Regions from separate parts of the Peribacillus sp. NPDC097675 genome, predicted to be linked through region 2. Evidence: predicted binding sites of a transcription regulator. Region 2 holds the regulator's gene; the other holds the start of a gene.

Region 1 (7,853 bases), 330 kb from region 2:
TAATTTCGACTAACCGGGTCTTCATTTGTGTCATAGGGATATTTCTTGCGCCTAAGATATGGCCATTATCAAAATCATTGGGTTCCCGCACATCGATTAATTGCACTTTTCTGTAGTTTGCAATAAATTCTTCCTGTGTTAAGGTTTTAACGATCTTACGTTGACGGAACCAATTAAAAAGTGAATATGCAACGATGGCTACTATGATGACGATTAGTGTATATAAAATCTCCAAACATAAAAACTCCCTTCTACCTAAACGAATACAGACAATGTCTATTATATAATTGGTTGCACCAATAATCAAAAAAAACTTCATAAATATTTCTAGCTTTTCTTCCTTTCTTTTTAAGCGTGCAAAACTCTGGTAAACTACTATTTGTGAGTTTTTTTAAAGAGGGTCTAATGAGCCTAGCGGAAAAGAGGGGTAAGTATGGCAAAAGAAAAATGGGGATTCATTGATTCAGGTAATTGTTCGGCTGCTTATAATATGGCAATGGATGAAGCGCTCCTAAACTGGCAGAGTAATGGAGAAATTCCACCCATTATCCGATTTTACGGGTGGAAACCAGCTACATTGTCAATTGGGTATTTTCAAAAGGCAGAAGCTGAAATAGATCTAGCAGAAGTTAAAAGGCAAGGTTTAGGTTTCGTCCGCAGACCTACAGGAGGACGGGCTGTTTTGCATGAACATGAATTAACCTATAGTGTAATCCTCCCCGAGTCCTATCCGGGAATGCCAAATACAGTTACAGAAGCATATCGAGTGATTTCTGAAGGAATATTAATAGGGTTTAGAAATTTAGGATTGGATGCTTATTTTTCTGTGCCGGAAACCGAGCAGGAAAAAGCGCTGTTAAAATCACCAAAGTCCTCAGTCTGTTTCGATGCCCCAAGCTGGTATGAGCTAGTCGTTGAGGGAAGAAAAGTTGCTGGCAGTGCACAAACGAGGCAAAAAGGTGTGATCCTTCAACATGGAGCTATCCTGCTTGAACTTGATGAGGATAAGTTATTTAGTGTATTTAAATTCTCCGATGAGCGGAAAAAAGAAAAAATGAAAAATAATCTAAAGAATAAAGCAGTGGCGATCAATGATCTTGCCGGTAGAAAAATATCAATTCTCGAAGCGAAACAAGCCTTTGAAAAAGGATTTGCTGAAGGACTGTCGATTGAATTGGAACCATTTGAACTGAATGGACAGCAATTACAGGAAGTGAAGGACATTGCCAAAAATAAATACGAAAGCGATGACTGGAATTTTTTGAGGTAGAAAAAGCAAGAGAATGAAATTCGATAATAAATAAGTTTTTTCAGATTTGTGTGAACAAGTTTGCTTTTCCTTTAACGTCAGGGCTTTGAAAGAGGTAGACAAAAAGCAAGGTTGAAATTCATTGAAATCTGTCGAAAATTTATTCAAAATCGACATTTTCCTCCCTTTTGCTAACTCAGTTAATAGATTTATCGTTTGACAAAATCAAAAGACAATCAACGTGGACACAATATATAGTAGTTTAAATAATTACTTAAACACTACATGTTGAATTTTGAGTTTCGCTATGATAAATTTAGTGTAACTTGTTAAGCGAAACGGACATGTAGACTACATATTGATTTTTGCAACAAGAACGGATCTTGAAACATGTAAAGGAGAGGGAATTATGTCAGTTGTAATTAAAGAAGCTTTAAAGGTTGATCTAGAAAGGTTGAATAAAGATATATCTTTATTTCCCCAAGTTCATCCTGTAACGGCTGATATGAAAATGATGCATAAAGGCGTGTCTCGTCTGGTTATGCTTGACCGCTATTCTTTTAAGGATACTGAAAAAATCACACTCTCTGCTGGCGATTTTGTAGTATTGACCATTAAAGAAGATCCGAAATTTCCTGCACGTGGACTTGGCTATATCGTTGAAATTGATTGGGAATCGAAAAAGGCGAAGGTTTTGGTGGATGATGAGTTCCGCGGAGTGCTAGATAATCCAGAAGAAGTGGAAACAGGAATTATTAATCGGCCGCTTGATATTATCGAAAAGCCGCTTGAAATATATTACGAACAAATTGCCAAGCGTAATGCAACGGGTCTGGCTTCAGTAGAAACGACTGAAGAGAAAAGAACAGAATGGTTCCAAAAATTTTATGAGGAACTGAAGGACCTTAATTTTGTGCCGGCCGGCCGTGTTTTATATGGTGCAGGTTCCAACACGGATGTGACGTATTTCAATTGTTACGTAATGCCATTCGTTCCAGATTCCCGGGAAGGGATTTCTGAACATAGGAAACAAGTTATGGAAATCATGAGCCGTGGAGGCGGAGTTGGTACGAATGGTTCGACGCTGCGCCCAAGGAATACCCTAGCGAAAGGGGTTAATGGGAAGTCTTCAGGATCCGTTTCATGGCTTGATGATATAGCGAAATTGACTCACTTGGTTGAACAGGGTGGGAGTAGACGTGGTGCCCAAATGATCATGCTTACCGATTGGCATCCTGACATTGCTGAGTTCATAATTTCTAAAATGCAAAATCCAAGGATTCTTCGTTATCTCATGGAGAATACGAAAGATGAAACCATAAAAAAATATGCATCGGATAAATTGAAATTCACGCCGCATACCGAACAGGAAATGGCCATGTATCAAGGAATCATCAATTATAAAGAGATTCCAGGCCAAGGTGGATTCAATGAGAAAATCATTAGGGAAGCCGAGGAAAAAGTTCGTATAGGCGGAACATATAGTGTCCATAATCCGGACTTCTTGACTGGTGCCAATATTTCAGTCTGTTTAACGAAGGAGTTCATGGAAGCCGTCGAAAAAGATGGTGAATATGAATTGCGTTTCCCAGATGTCGAAAGCTATGATGCGAAAGAAATGGCGATTTATAATGAAGAATGGCACAATGTGGGTGATGTGCGCGAATGGGAGAGAATGGGCCATAAAGTCCGTGTCTACCGTAAAATCCGTGCTAAAGAGCTTTGGAATTTAATCAATATATGTGCGACGTATTCTGCTGAGCCTGGGATATTCTTCATTGATAACGCCAATGAGATGACGAATGCAAAAGCTTATGGACAGCAAGTGGTGGCCACAAACCCATGTGGTGAACAGCCGCTGGCTCCATTCTCCGTTTGTAATCTAGCTGCGGTCAACCTAGCTGAAATGGCCGATAAAGACAATAAGACCGTTAACTACGAAAAGCTTAAAAGAACGGTTGAAGTGGGCGTGCGGATGCAGGATAACGTCATTGATGCAACTCCTTATTTCTTAGAGGAAAACAAAAAACAAGCACTCGGTGAGAGACGGGTTGGACTAGGTGTGATGGGTCTACACGATTTGCTCATCTACTGTGAAACCGAGTATGGTTCAGAAGAAGGAAAGATCCTGGTAGATAAAGTGTTTGAAACGATTGCGACATCAGCCTACAAAGCTTCAGTGGAACTTGCAAAAGAAAAAGGCAGTTTCCCGTTCCTAACTGGTTCCACAGACAAAGAGACGACTGAGCTTAGGACACGCTTCACGAATACTGGGTTTATGAAAAAGATGCCTGAAGATATCCGTGAAAGTGTTGCCGAACACGGCATACGCAACTCGCACTTATTGACCGTTGCCCCAACGGGAAGCACAGGAACGATGGTCGGTGTTTCGACTGGTCTTGAACCATATTTCTCCTTCACGTATTTCCGTAGTGGACGCTTAGGGAAATTCATTGAAGTCAAAGCAGACATTGTTCAGGAATACTTGGATCGTCATCCTGAGGCAGATCCTGAGAATCTTCCGAAGTGGTTCATTTCGGCAATGGAACTGGCTCCGGAAGCCCATGCAGATGTTCAGTGCATTATTCAACGTTGGATTGATAGTTCCATCAGTAAAACGGTTAACGCTCCAAAAGGATATACCGTTGAGCAAGTCCAAAAAGTATATGAACGTTTATACAAGGGCGGTGCAAAAGGCGGTACGGTATATGTAGATGGAAGCCGTGACAGCCAGGTACTGACGCTTAAAGCTGAAGAAAACCAAATGGAACAGCAACTTGAAATGGATGGCTTAACAGATGTGGAAGAAAAGAAAAAGGTCGTTCTGGTCGATACCATCAATGAATTGCGTTCGACTAATGTTACGATTGGATCAGAAGTAGGTAACACGTGTCCAGTTTGCCGTAAAGGTGAAGTTCAGGAAATGGGCGGTTGTAACACATGTACGAATTGTGGTGCACAATTGAAATGCGGACTTTAAACTGAAGGATAATTAGTCGTTGAGGAGAGCTAAACAGCTCCCCCAGCGACTTTTTTTATTGTCAGATTTACTTTTATTTCATGTTCATACATTTTTTATAAAGGAGATTTCGTGAAGGATTTTATTTTTTATGGTTAAACTATTCATTATTAACTACGATGAGGTGTATGAATGGAAAACCAGAAGAGTAATAAGAAGGTAAGCGTTTGGTGTATTGTCAGCATGGCCTCGATTCCTCTCGTGATGACACTGGGGAATTCAATGCTTATACCAGTACTGCCTGTTTTTGAGGAGAAAGTAAACATATCATCTTTTCAATCAAGTATGATAATCACCAGTTATTCGGTAGCTTCGATCTTTCTCATCCCGGTTGCGGGTTACTTATCTGACCGGATTGGAAGGAAAAAAGTTATTCTACCAAGTTTGATCTTAGCTCTTATAGGAGGATTGATTGCGGGTTTTGCTTCCTGGAAAATGGAAGACCCTTATACTTGGATCATTATAGGACGGGTCCTTCAAGGTATTGGTGCATCTGGCGCATCACCAATTATTCTTCCATTAGTAGGAGATCTATACAAAGATGATGATGAAAAAACCAGTTCGACTCTCGGTATCGTTGAAACATCAAATACGTTCGGTAAAGTGTTGAGTCCCATTTTAGGGTCATTGTTTGCAGCTATACTTTGGTTTTTACCGTTCTTTTCAATATCTTTTTTTAGTTTGATTTCCATCGTTCTCGTTTTCTTTTTCATAAAGGTTCCAAAGAATGAAGATGAACCGGTAAAATTCAAGGAATTCATTAAAAAAACGAAAAGCACCTTCAAGGAAGAAGGAAAATGGCTTTACTTAGTCTTTTTATTGGGCGTTTTCGTCATGCTCATTCTTTTTGCAGTGCTATTTTTCTTATCGGATAATTTAGAAAAAATACACCATTTAAAAGGAGTGAAAAAAGGCTTCGTCCTGGCCATTCCTTTATTCTTTTTATGTGTTTCATCTTATGTAGCGGGAAGGAAAATAAAAGGAAGCATACCATTAATGAGGAAAATCATATTGGTTAGCATATTCTTGATGTCAGCAAGTATAGCTTTTGTTGGCTATACAAAGGCAAAAATCATCTTCTTGCTCATCCTGACCTCCCTATTGGGAATTGCTATAGGTGCTATGCTCCCAACCTTGGATGCTCTCATCACAGAAAATATTGAAAAGGAACAAAGGGGAACGATATCATCATTCTATAGTGCTGCACGGTTTATTGGTGTGGCGGCTGGACCGCCACTCATGTCGATTTTAATGAAAAATCATTTGAACACAAGTTATATCATTGCTGGAGTGATGGGCTTGGTCTTGCTTTTCTTTGTCTTTAAATTCATTACCGAAGATACGATGAAAACCGAAAAAACGGGGAAGGCCGAATCCTGATTCAGGATCCGGCCTTTCTATATTGTGTCAGTTATTTTCTATTTGCTGACCGATTTCCTTCTCGGCCAAGTAATGATTCACTCTTTTACTATTCTAAAAATAAATTTTGTCCAATGAATCTCTAAAATGTATTGAGATATTGGATTTTCGTTACTCGTGACTGCCATATAATCATTTTGTCTTTTTTGAATGAATCATGTTTTCCTTTCATTATTGGTCTCCTTTCTTGTATTTACCAATTTAATTTAATCATGAGGATAAAGGAAGAAGTTAAAACTATCCTTATAGATAAATTGACTAGTTTAAATAAAACCATGACCTGATATGGTCGCAGAATGGAGACGAATATGAAACCATTTATCCCACAACTTGTGTATATAGAACCAAAGGCACTGGAATACCCGCTTGGAAGAGAACTAAAACAGAAATTTGAGGATTTGGGTATCGAGATACGTGAAACGACTTCACATAATCAGATTCGGGACTTGCCTGGAGAAAATGACTTTCAAAAGTATCGCGTAGCAAAGTCCACACTCGTGGTAGGTATCAGGAAAACGTTGAAATTCGACACTTCGAAACCTTCAGCTGAATATGCAATTCCTTTGGCCACGGGATGTATGGGGCATTGCCACTATTGTTATTTACAGACGACGCTCGGTGCAAAACCGTATATTAGGACATACGTCAATCTGGATGAGATCTTTGAGGCTGCAGAAAAATATATAAATGAGAGAAAACCAGAAATCACACGTTTTGAAGCCGCTTGTACGTCGGATATCGTCGGGATTGACCATTTGACCCATTCTTTAAAACGGGCAATTGAATACTTCGGTAAAAGTGAATATGGTGTGCTCCGTTTTGTGACGAAATTTCATCATGTCGATCACCTTTTAGATGCCAAACATAACGGGAAGACAAGATTTCGTTTCAGTATTAACTCGAGGTATGTCATTAAGAATTTTGAGCCAGGGACTTCAAGCTTTGAGGAAAGAATGGAGGCGGCACGAAAAGTAGCGGGTGCTGGGTATCCTTTAGGTTTCATCGTTGCACCCATTTACAGGCATGAGAACTGGCAGGAGGGTTATCATGAATTATTCGAAAGGTTAAGTGTAGCCTTGAAGGGGGTACACATTCCTGATTTAACGTTCGAATTGATACAACATCGTTTTACGGGACCTGCTAAAAAAGTAATTCAAAAAAATTACCCGAAATCAAAATTGGAATTGGATGAAACAAAACGAAAATATAAGTGGGGCCGTTATGGAATTGGTAAGTATGTTTACCAAAACGAAGAAGCTAAAGAACTGGAAACCACCATCAGAGGGTATATAGAGGAGTTTTTTCCCGAATCTGTCGTGCAGTACTTCACTTAAAGAAAAAGTTTCCGTTAAATCAGTCATAATAATCCCTAATCCTGCTTAAAGATGAATAGACCGGGTTAGGGAGGGCAGCTATGATCATTGACGGCGTATTTTCCGGAGGCGGGATAAAAGGGTATGGTTTACTGGGAGGCTTCCAAGAGTTGGAGGAGAATGGGTTTACTTTTCATAGAACGGCAGGGACAAGTGCCGGCTCTATAATAGCTGCTTTTATTGCAGCTGGATATACAGGGGAAGAAATGGAGAAGCTTTTTCTTGATATAAACCTTTCTGGTTTACTGGACAGAAGATACGGTCTTATACCGATTCCTTTTGTCAAATGGCTTCTCGTTTATTGGAAATTAGGTTTATATAAGGGGGAAGCATTGGAGAAATGGGTAGCTGAAAAATTGGCTATTAGAAATGTAGTGACCTTTAAAGATATTCCCCCACAATCTCTTCGTATAATTGCCTCGGATATTACAAACGGAAAGTTGGTCGTATTGCCTGATGATTTGAAGAACTATGGGGTAGACCCACTCACTTTTCCAGTAGCTAAAGCGGTAAGGATGAGCTGTAGCATACCCTATTTTTTTGAACCTGTTAAATTGAATAATGGTAAACGAACTTCTTTATTTGTCGATGGAGGGGTCCTGAGCAATTTCCCTATGTGGTTGTTTAATTCAGAACATGTAAGAAAGGAACGTCCGGTCATCGGTTTGAGATTGAGTACAGATGAAATTTGGAAGCCACATGAAGTGGATAATGCAGTAGAATTATTTTCCGCCTTGTTCAAAACGATGAAAGATGCCCATGATTCACGTTATATTTCTAAAAAACATGTGAA
Region 2 (7,853 bases):
CCATTATAGGTGTGTACACATGGTCATAGCCTAGGCGTTCTTCCTTGTCTACAATATAACGTTCAATTGTACGGCGGATTGTTGCACCTTTTGGCAACCACATAGGTAACCCTTGACCGACTTTTTGTGAAGTCATGAATAGGTCCAATTCTTTACCGATTTTGCGGTGATCACGCTCTTTTGCCTCTTCTAAGAAACGTAGGTGGTCAGCCAGTTCTTCTTTTTTGAAGAAAGCCGTACCATAAATACGTTGCAACATTTTGTTCTTGCTATCGCCTCTCCAATAAGCCCCTGCAATGCTTAACAGCTTGAATTCTTTAATCTTTCCAGTGGAAGGTACATGAATTCCCCGGCAAAGGTCAAAAAACTCGCCTTGTTCGTAAATGGTTACTTGCTGTTCAGCTGGAATCGCATCGATCAGTTCCAGTTTATATTCGTCGCCAATCTCTTTAAAACGGGAAATGGCTTCATCACGGGTTACTTCAATACGTGAGATTTCCAGGTTTTCATTGACGATTTTCTTCATTTCTTTTTCAATCGCTGAAAGGTCATCAGGAGTCAACGATTCCTCAAGATCGATATCGTAATAAAATCCGCCTTCGATGACTGGACCGACACCAAATTTTGCATTTTTATAAAGACGTTTGATGGCTTGTGCCATTAAATGGGCAGTACTGTGGCGAAGAACCTCAAGCGCTTCCGCAGCATCTTGGGTAACAATCTCAATGGTACCGTCTTCTTCGATTGGCCGTTTCAAATCATATAGTTCACCATTGAATTTACCTGCAATGGATTTTTTTCTTAGTCCTGGGCTGATAGATGCTGCGATGTCTTCAGTTGTTGTGCCTTTAGCAAACTCCTTCACCGCTCCATCAGGAAAAGATATTTTCAGTTGTTCTGACATTGTAGCTTCACTCCTTCTTTTAATTGCCATCCGTTTCAAGTCTCAGGGGGATACCCCAGCAATTGCGTGGAAAAAACACAAAAAAGCCCGCCCCTGTATAAAACAGGGACGAGCTTAGTAATGTAAAATTAACCCGCGGTTCCACCCTCGTTCCACTCTGCTTTTCACGGCAAAATGACACTTGTAACTTAATAACGGCAGCTTCCCGTCAGTTCATAATCGCAAAATAGTTGCTTTCCGAACCGAAGTTTAAAGGTGGTAAGTGTTCTATGCAAATAGGAAGCTTACAGCCTAATGACTTCCCTCTCTGAAAATTGGCGATTAGAATACCCATGTCCTCATCATAACTTTTGTTTTTAATAGTATGTAGGAAATTATAATTCGTTATGCATTGAAAATCAAGGTTAAATTTAGGTTTTCCCCAAAATTCCCAAGACGATTATTCAGTGGCCTGCTTAAAGGCTGAAAGCGGCAGGACCGTCGCCCGTTCCTCGAAGATTCGTGTCATCGTTTGTATCAGACCCTCTTCCTTGTTATCCGTATAGATATATAAGCTAGTGGGTGCGATGGACAGCAGAGGTGCCCAGATCACGGTGTCTAGAAAGAATGAACTATCGGCTAGCAATTTCCTGTCAATCATGCTAGTGAGTTTTCGGCGATCGAGACGACCAAGCTCATGATCATAGAATTGAAATCCATCATGATAGACAAGGTGAAGCCTTGATAATTTTGATTTCTGTTCATGTAGGCGATCCCGGAGCATCGCAATGAAATTCTGATAATCCTGTTCGAGCTTGTATTCATCAATGGCAAGACCCGCATACTTTTCCAGCGCATGTCGAAAGGACCTTAACCGAAAGGTAGTAAAAGCATCAAATGAAAATGATACTTTTCCTGCTACTATACTCTTGAGACCATCTTGGATCGATTGCTTTTCCTTACAAAATAAAACACCCCCACCTTCGGACTTTTCCCCTTCGATTATGGATAAAGCAATTTCCAATATCGCATCGATTTCTTCTTGTTCCTTGTAAAAAAATTTACTGACGATAATTTGTTTTAGAACAGGTAGCGTTTTTTCTTCGAGCAAAAAGGAATGAAATACTTCACTAAGCAGCGTTAGCCATTTCTCATCTTCTAACCCGGTCATATCAACCAACAGCCCTTGTTGTGGGAGAAATTCTATATATGGTTCAAATTCTGCCCCGAAAGGATGGACAGAAACGAATTTCAATAGTCTTAAAGCTTCCGAATCATTTTGGAACGATATTTGCACTACGACATCCCCCCTTCCCCCTTGCTTTACTTTTTTCATGTATATGGGAATAAAGGCTTTTTTAGAAGTAGGATGGTGTCAATGAACCAAAAAAAGCGGCCTCTTTTTAGAGACCGCCTTTCTTTATCTTCTGCGATTCACGCCATCAAGCCTGACTGGCTCCGCCAAATATTGAATTCTTTCTAAAACCCTTGCCGCTTTCACTTCTTCCTTCTCACCGCGCTGGGAATAGGTCAAGTGGTTCTCAAGACCCTTCATATCGAAGTTGGATGTAAAGAACGTCGGTAAGTTTTCAAGCATTCTAAATTGAAGGATTGGACCTATGACTTCATCCCGTCCCCAACTCGTCATCGATTCTGCACCAATATCATCAAGCATGAGGATGGGTGCCGTTTTGACCATCTCGATCTTCTCATTGACGGTATTATCACCAATTGAACCCTTTAACTCCCGCAAATAATCAGGCACATAGACAATCATCGAGGAAATTTGCCTTTGCGCAAGTTCATTGGCAATCGCCCCCAATAAATACGTTTTACCAACGCCAAATTTCCCGTAAATATACAAACCTTTTTGCCGTTTTCCTGGCTCATATTCCATGATGAACGATATCGCTTTGCCTAATACGCCAAGCCGTTTATTTTCATCGTCTGTATGAGAAAAATCATCAATGGTCGCCTTCAGAATGTCCTTAGGAACATAAAGACTACGGATGAGTTTTTCCCGTTTCCGCTTTTCATCTTCCGCCAATTTTCTTGGACAGACCTCATAATTCAGATTAAGAGCCTTCCCTTGAACAACCAGCTTTGGATAATACCCATTCATCATATTGATGCATCCATCCAAGCTTGGACATTTATCACACTTGTTGCTTTGAGAAATAAATTCATAAAGCTTCCCTAAATTCTTGTCTATCATTTCGTCTGTGACTGTTGAGCTATTGGCGTTCAAAAACAGACGCACTTGTTCATTTTCGAAAATTTCCTGCTTCAACTGTTCATAGCGCTGCTGAAAGTCACCCGTATTGGCCAGCTTACTAAGCGATCTATTAATCTTTTCCATCGTTCATTTCACCTCCAGCTTTCCACTGCTTCCATTTCTCTTGCAGCTCACGTTTTTGTTCATTCAGTTCAGGTTGCTCAGCTTTCTGTTCTTGTTTATCCTCTTTCTGCTCAAGCCAGTCCGGAATCACTTCTTCTCTTATTGATTTTTTCCGGCCACCTTTTGCAACATTTTTACTTCCTTGTGCCCACTCTTGATATTTCCGGTGTTCATTTTTAGCTAGTTCCATCGCTTCCATGACAGTAGAGACCTTCAGGCGTGCCCAATGACCAGCCAGTTTTTCCACATAGCCCTTCGTGAATTTCATGTCTGTTTTAAGCATAACGTATTCAATTAAAACATTCACCACTCCAGGATTCAGCTTTTGATTGATCATCACACCCTCAACCACTTTTAAATCTCCGCCTGTCGGCTCAGCTCCTCCGGATAGCTGCATGAGTCGATCTCGTGGTGAAGTAGTCTCCAAATGCCGTATCAGCTCTTGCTCTTGAGTTTTAGGTTCCTCTTTTTGCGTGCGTTCCCTTACTGGCTGTACACGGTTAACCAAAGAAGGCATATCGGCCTGCCGTTCAATTTGATACCAGTCCCTTGCCGCTTTTCGGAGTAACTCTTCATCAATTTCATCGTCCAATGTTACTGCATCCATCACTAGTTTTTGCATCTCAAGTGGATTGATTCCATATAAAAAGGCAAGTTTGGCCACCGTATTTTTTATTTTGGGTGTAAAAGCTTTTTTGGGCACGATTGAGTTCTTCATGCCTGCAAACATAAGGCCAAAATCAAACAGGCCGTCGAACCCTGATGGCTCAACTCCGTCAGATTGATCAACGAATCGCTGGTCAGGTACTGGATCCCATTCGTTTTTCGCTTCATCCGTCACGTACAATGAATCTAGATGGTCCGACGCAAACACCTCTGCGAATGATTTCGTCACATGTTCAAATTCATCTGTTGCGATAGTGTCCACACAAAAGAATCTTTTTAGCCGATTGAACTGGACCTTTCCGATTTTTTTATATAAATATATATTCAGCATCCCATCCGTGAAAAACTGCTGGGGTGTTAAAGGGGGATTTAGTTCATAAATAAATTCCTTCGTATCCCCTTTGGATTTCTTATACACATTCAGCAATCCAATACCTTCGAGTAATAGCCTTGCTTCGTAAATATCGCTTAAATTAAGGCCGATCGTATTCATTAATTGATAATGTGAGGAAGCCTCCGACCAAAGCCGATTCTCCTCCATCTCACTCCATAACGTCATGTATAGGCTAATACAGATCGGTCCTATAAGTGGCTGGTACAGTCGTGTGAGTATTTTCCGATCATAATCATGAAGCAGCCCCGCAGAGGAAACCAAATATGAATCCGCGGGGAGCAGTTCCTGCCAATGCATGGACATCTTCCTTCAAACCTTTCAAAAGATATAGTTAAAAAAGAGCCAAAGTAAATCTTCAGCTCTACTTTCTTTCTTTATTTATCAAATCTTTCAATTCATCGATGAAAACATTTATATCTTTAAATTGTCTGTAAACGGAAGCAAATCTCACATAAGCAACTTCATCCACTTCAGCCAGTTGATCCATCACCATTTCACCGACACTATCACTTTTCACTTCCGATATACCTTGATTGCGCAGTTCCTTTTCAACATAACTTGTGATTTGCTCTAGTTCCTTTAACGGAACTGGACGTTTTTCACAAGCCCTGATAAGTCCGCGCAGGATTTTGTCACGGCTGAACTCTTCCCGTGCTCCACCCTTTTTCACGACGATCAGCGGTGTTTCCTCGACCTTTTCAAATGTCGTGAATCGAAAACTGCATGCCTCGCATTCGCGGCGCCGTCGAATTGATTTACTTTCGTCGACAGGCCTGGAATCGAGCACCCTAGTTCCATTGTATTGACATGATGGACATTTCATCATTACCAGCTCCGTATTTTAAGTGATATTCCTTCAAACTTCCCTAAGGAATACTATTTAATCTTAATCTTATATAAAAGGGGCAACCAGTACAAGTAAAAAGTGAAACTTCCAGCAGCAGGTAATTTTCAAATCCCCCGTAATGTCCGCTAGTTGAGCTTGATATAAGTGAAGGAAACCATTCAATTGCATCAAAAAAGAGATGCATTTATGGCATCTCTGTTAATTCGTATATTATAGTACACTCATTTTAGTTTTTTTCATTTGTACGGGACCTAGACCACGTGGAAGTTCAATGTTTTCGCGCGTTTGTGCATTCAAAGCCTCTGCAATATAATCAGCAGCGATATTTGGATCTAAGTTGCCACATGTATAGACATCAATGCTGGCATATCCATGTTCTGGAAAGCTATGAATGGTAAGATGTGATTCAGAAATGATGACAACCCCACTCACTCCTTGTGGAGCAAACTTATGGAACGCCACTTCTCGAACTTCAGCACCCGATTTCAGTGCAGCATCGACGAAGATTCTTTCAATTAAATCAATATTATTCAGTTTTTCAAAGTCACAACCCCAAAGTTCAGAAATGACATGTCTACCCATAGTTTCCATTGTGTAAGCTGATTCCATATTATGTTTCCCCCTTAACCGTGATTAAAAATTCAGAATCCTTAATAACTACCACGGGGGAAAGTTAGTCCAAAGAGGTCCTAACCCTTTAAGTAGCCATTATGTAAACATTCTTATATAAGAAGTTCACGATTCATAGTATATAATGTATGGTTTTCTTTTGCAACTACATTTAGCATTTTTGGTAAATTAATCATTAATTGTTAAAAGTAATTACTATTTCATTCAGACTTTTATCCTTACCTAGACAACAGAACTGTTTCATGACTAGACTAATCATCCCATAATAAACAGCCCGTTAAGGATGTAACGGGCCCTGAATCATTTTCTAATTCGCTGACATCTGAACTTCGGAAACCTTACTCAACTCAGAAGCCACTAATTTGACAAGATCGACTACACGGTTAGAATATCCCCACTCATTATCATACCAAGCAAGGATTTTCACTTTTCTTTCACCAATCATCATGGTCGATAAGCCATCGATGATTGCAGAGTGAGGATTGGTTTTAAAATCACTTGAAACAAGCGGTTCTGTTGTATATTCCATAATTCCGTTAAGCTCATTTTCTGAAGCGTCAATGAAAGCTTGATTCACTTCATCAATCGTAACATCACAATTTAAATCCACAACAAGATCGACTAATGATACGTTAGGCGTCGGTACACGTATGGCCATACCATGAAGCTTGCCTTTCAGTTGAGGCAACACCAACGAAAGAGCTTTAGCTGCACCTGTAGTCGTAGGAATGATACTTTCAGCAGCAGCGCGAGCACGTCTTAGATCTTTATGTGGGTTATCAATGTTATTTTGATCATTCGTATAAGAATGAATGGTCGTCATTAGGCCGTTGTCTATACCAAATTTCTGTTCGAGCACTTTCGCAACCGGTCCAAGGCAATTAGTCGTGCAAGATGCGTTCGAAATAACAAAGTGCTTGTCGATTTCTAACGCTTCCTGATTAACGCCCATCACAATGGTAACGTCTTCATTTTTACCCGGCGCGGAAAGTATGACCCTTTTTGCTCCTGCTTCTAGATGCATCGCTGCTTTAGATCGGTCATTGAATTTGCCCGTAGCTTCTATTACAATATCTATATCCATCTCTTTCCAAGGCAATAACTTTGGATCGCGATTATTAATCAGTTGTACACGTCGCCCATTCACGACAAGGGAATCATCTTCAGCAACAATCATACCATCAAATTTCCCATGTACTGTATCATACTTCAATAAATGGGCTAACGTTTCAGCAGGATAGCTTGCATTAATGGCAATGATGTCCAGACTCTCATCCAAAATTGCCTTACGGAAAACCATTCTTCCAATTCTTCCAAATCCGTTAATTGCTATTCTTGAATTCATTTATCGGACCCTCCTGAATATATTAATGTTATACTTATTACCCTTCATATGTAATTAGTATAACATATTTAATCCTAAATGTGTTAATAAAAAAGCGGATTTGTTCTTTTTTAGTAAAAAAAAGGAAGAACCCTTTGCGGGTTCTTCCTTTTTCCGAATTCTTTATAAGACATTCCATTTCTTAAGTACGTCATCAACCTGCTTTTTCGTTTCTTCCCTATTCCCATTATTATCGACAATGGCATCCGCTAGTGCTTTTTTATCTTTCAAAGGCATTTGCGAATGAATCCTTGCTAATGCCTCGGATTTAGTTAACATGTTCCGATTCATTAACCTCTCCAGTTGAACCGATTCATCTACATAGACCAAGAGGGTTTTTTCCACCATGGACGTCAGCTTGCTTTCGAACAAGAGCGGAATGTCCATAAATACGGTTTTCAATCCTGTTGCAAGGGCCTTATCCGTTTCCTGACGCATCCAATTCCTCACAGCCGGATGTACGATGCTATTTAAAAGCAGTCTTTTTTCTTGATCATGAAATATAATGGAACCTAATTTAGCCCGGTCAATACTTTCATCAGGTAATAAAAGACCTTCACCGAAAGCCTTGACCACTTGTAGATAGGCACTTTCACCAGGTTCCACGACAGCACGAGAAGCCACATCTGCGTCCACTATCGTGAATCCCAA

What was found. The regulator NrdR, encoded in region 2, represses ribonucleotide reductase genes. The targets are predictions, from matches to a motif close to AACACNATATATNGTGTT.
Region 1: a site for NrdR is predicted at 1,494-1,511, ahead of ACQKL5_RS01995 (vitamin B12-dependent ribonucleotide reductase). Genes of this name have one in related genera too.

What each region holds. Positions count from the first base shown of each region.
Region 1 is NZ_JBNNSK010000001.1:400,671-408,523, forward strand. It holds gene ACQKL5_RS01985 (rhodanese-like domain-containing protein) at 1-235, opposite strand, end outside; gene ACQKL5_RS01990 (lipoate--protein ligase family protein) at 434-1,270, shown strand; gene ACQKL5_RS01995 (vitamin B12-dependent ribonucleotide reductase) at 1,659-4,229, shown strand; gene ACQKL5_RS02000 (MFS transporter) at 4,401-5,648, shown strand; gene splB (spore photoproduct lyase) at 5,996-7,021, shown strand; gene ACQKL5_RS02010 (patatin-like phospholipase family protein) at 7,102-7,853, shown strand, end outside.
Region 2 is NZ_JBNNSK010000001.1:69,741-77,593, reverse strand. It holds gene thrS (threonine--tRNA ligase) at 1-904, opposite strand, end outside; gene ytxC (sporulation protein YtxC) at 1,344-2,180, opposite strand; gene dnaI (primosomal protein DnaI) at 2,304-3,242, opposite strand; gene ACQKL5_RS00335 (replication initiation and membrane attachment family protein) at 3,229-4,638, opposite strand; gene nrdR (transcriptional regulator NrdR) at 4,703-5,164, opposite strand; gene speD (adenosylmethionine decarboxylase) at 5,399-5,779, opposite strand; gene ACQKL5_RS00320 (glyceraldehyde-3-phosphate dehydrogenase) at 6,126-7,163, opposite strand; gene coaE (dephospho-CoA kinase) at 7,326-7,853, opposite strand, start outside.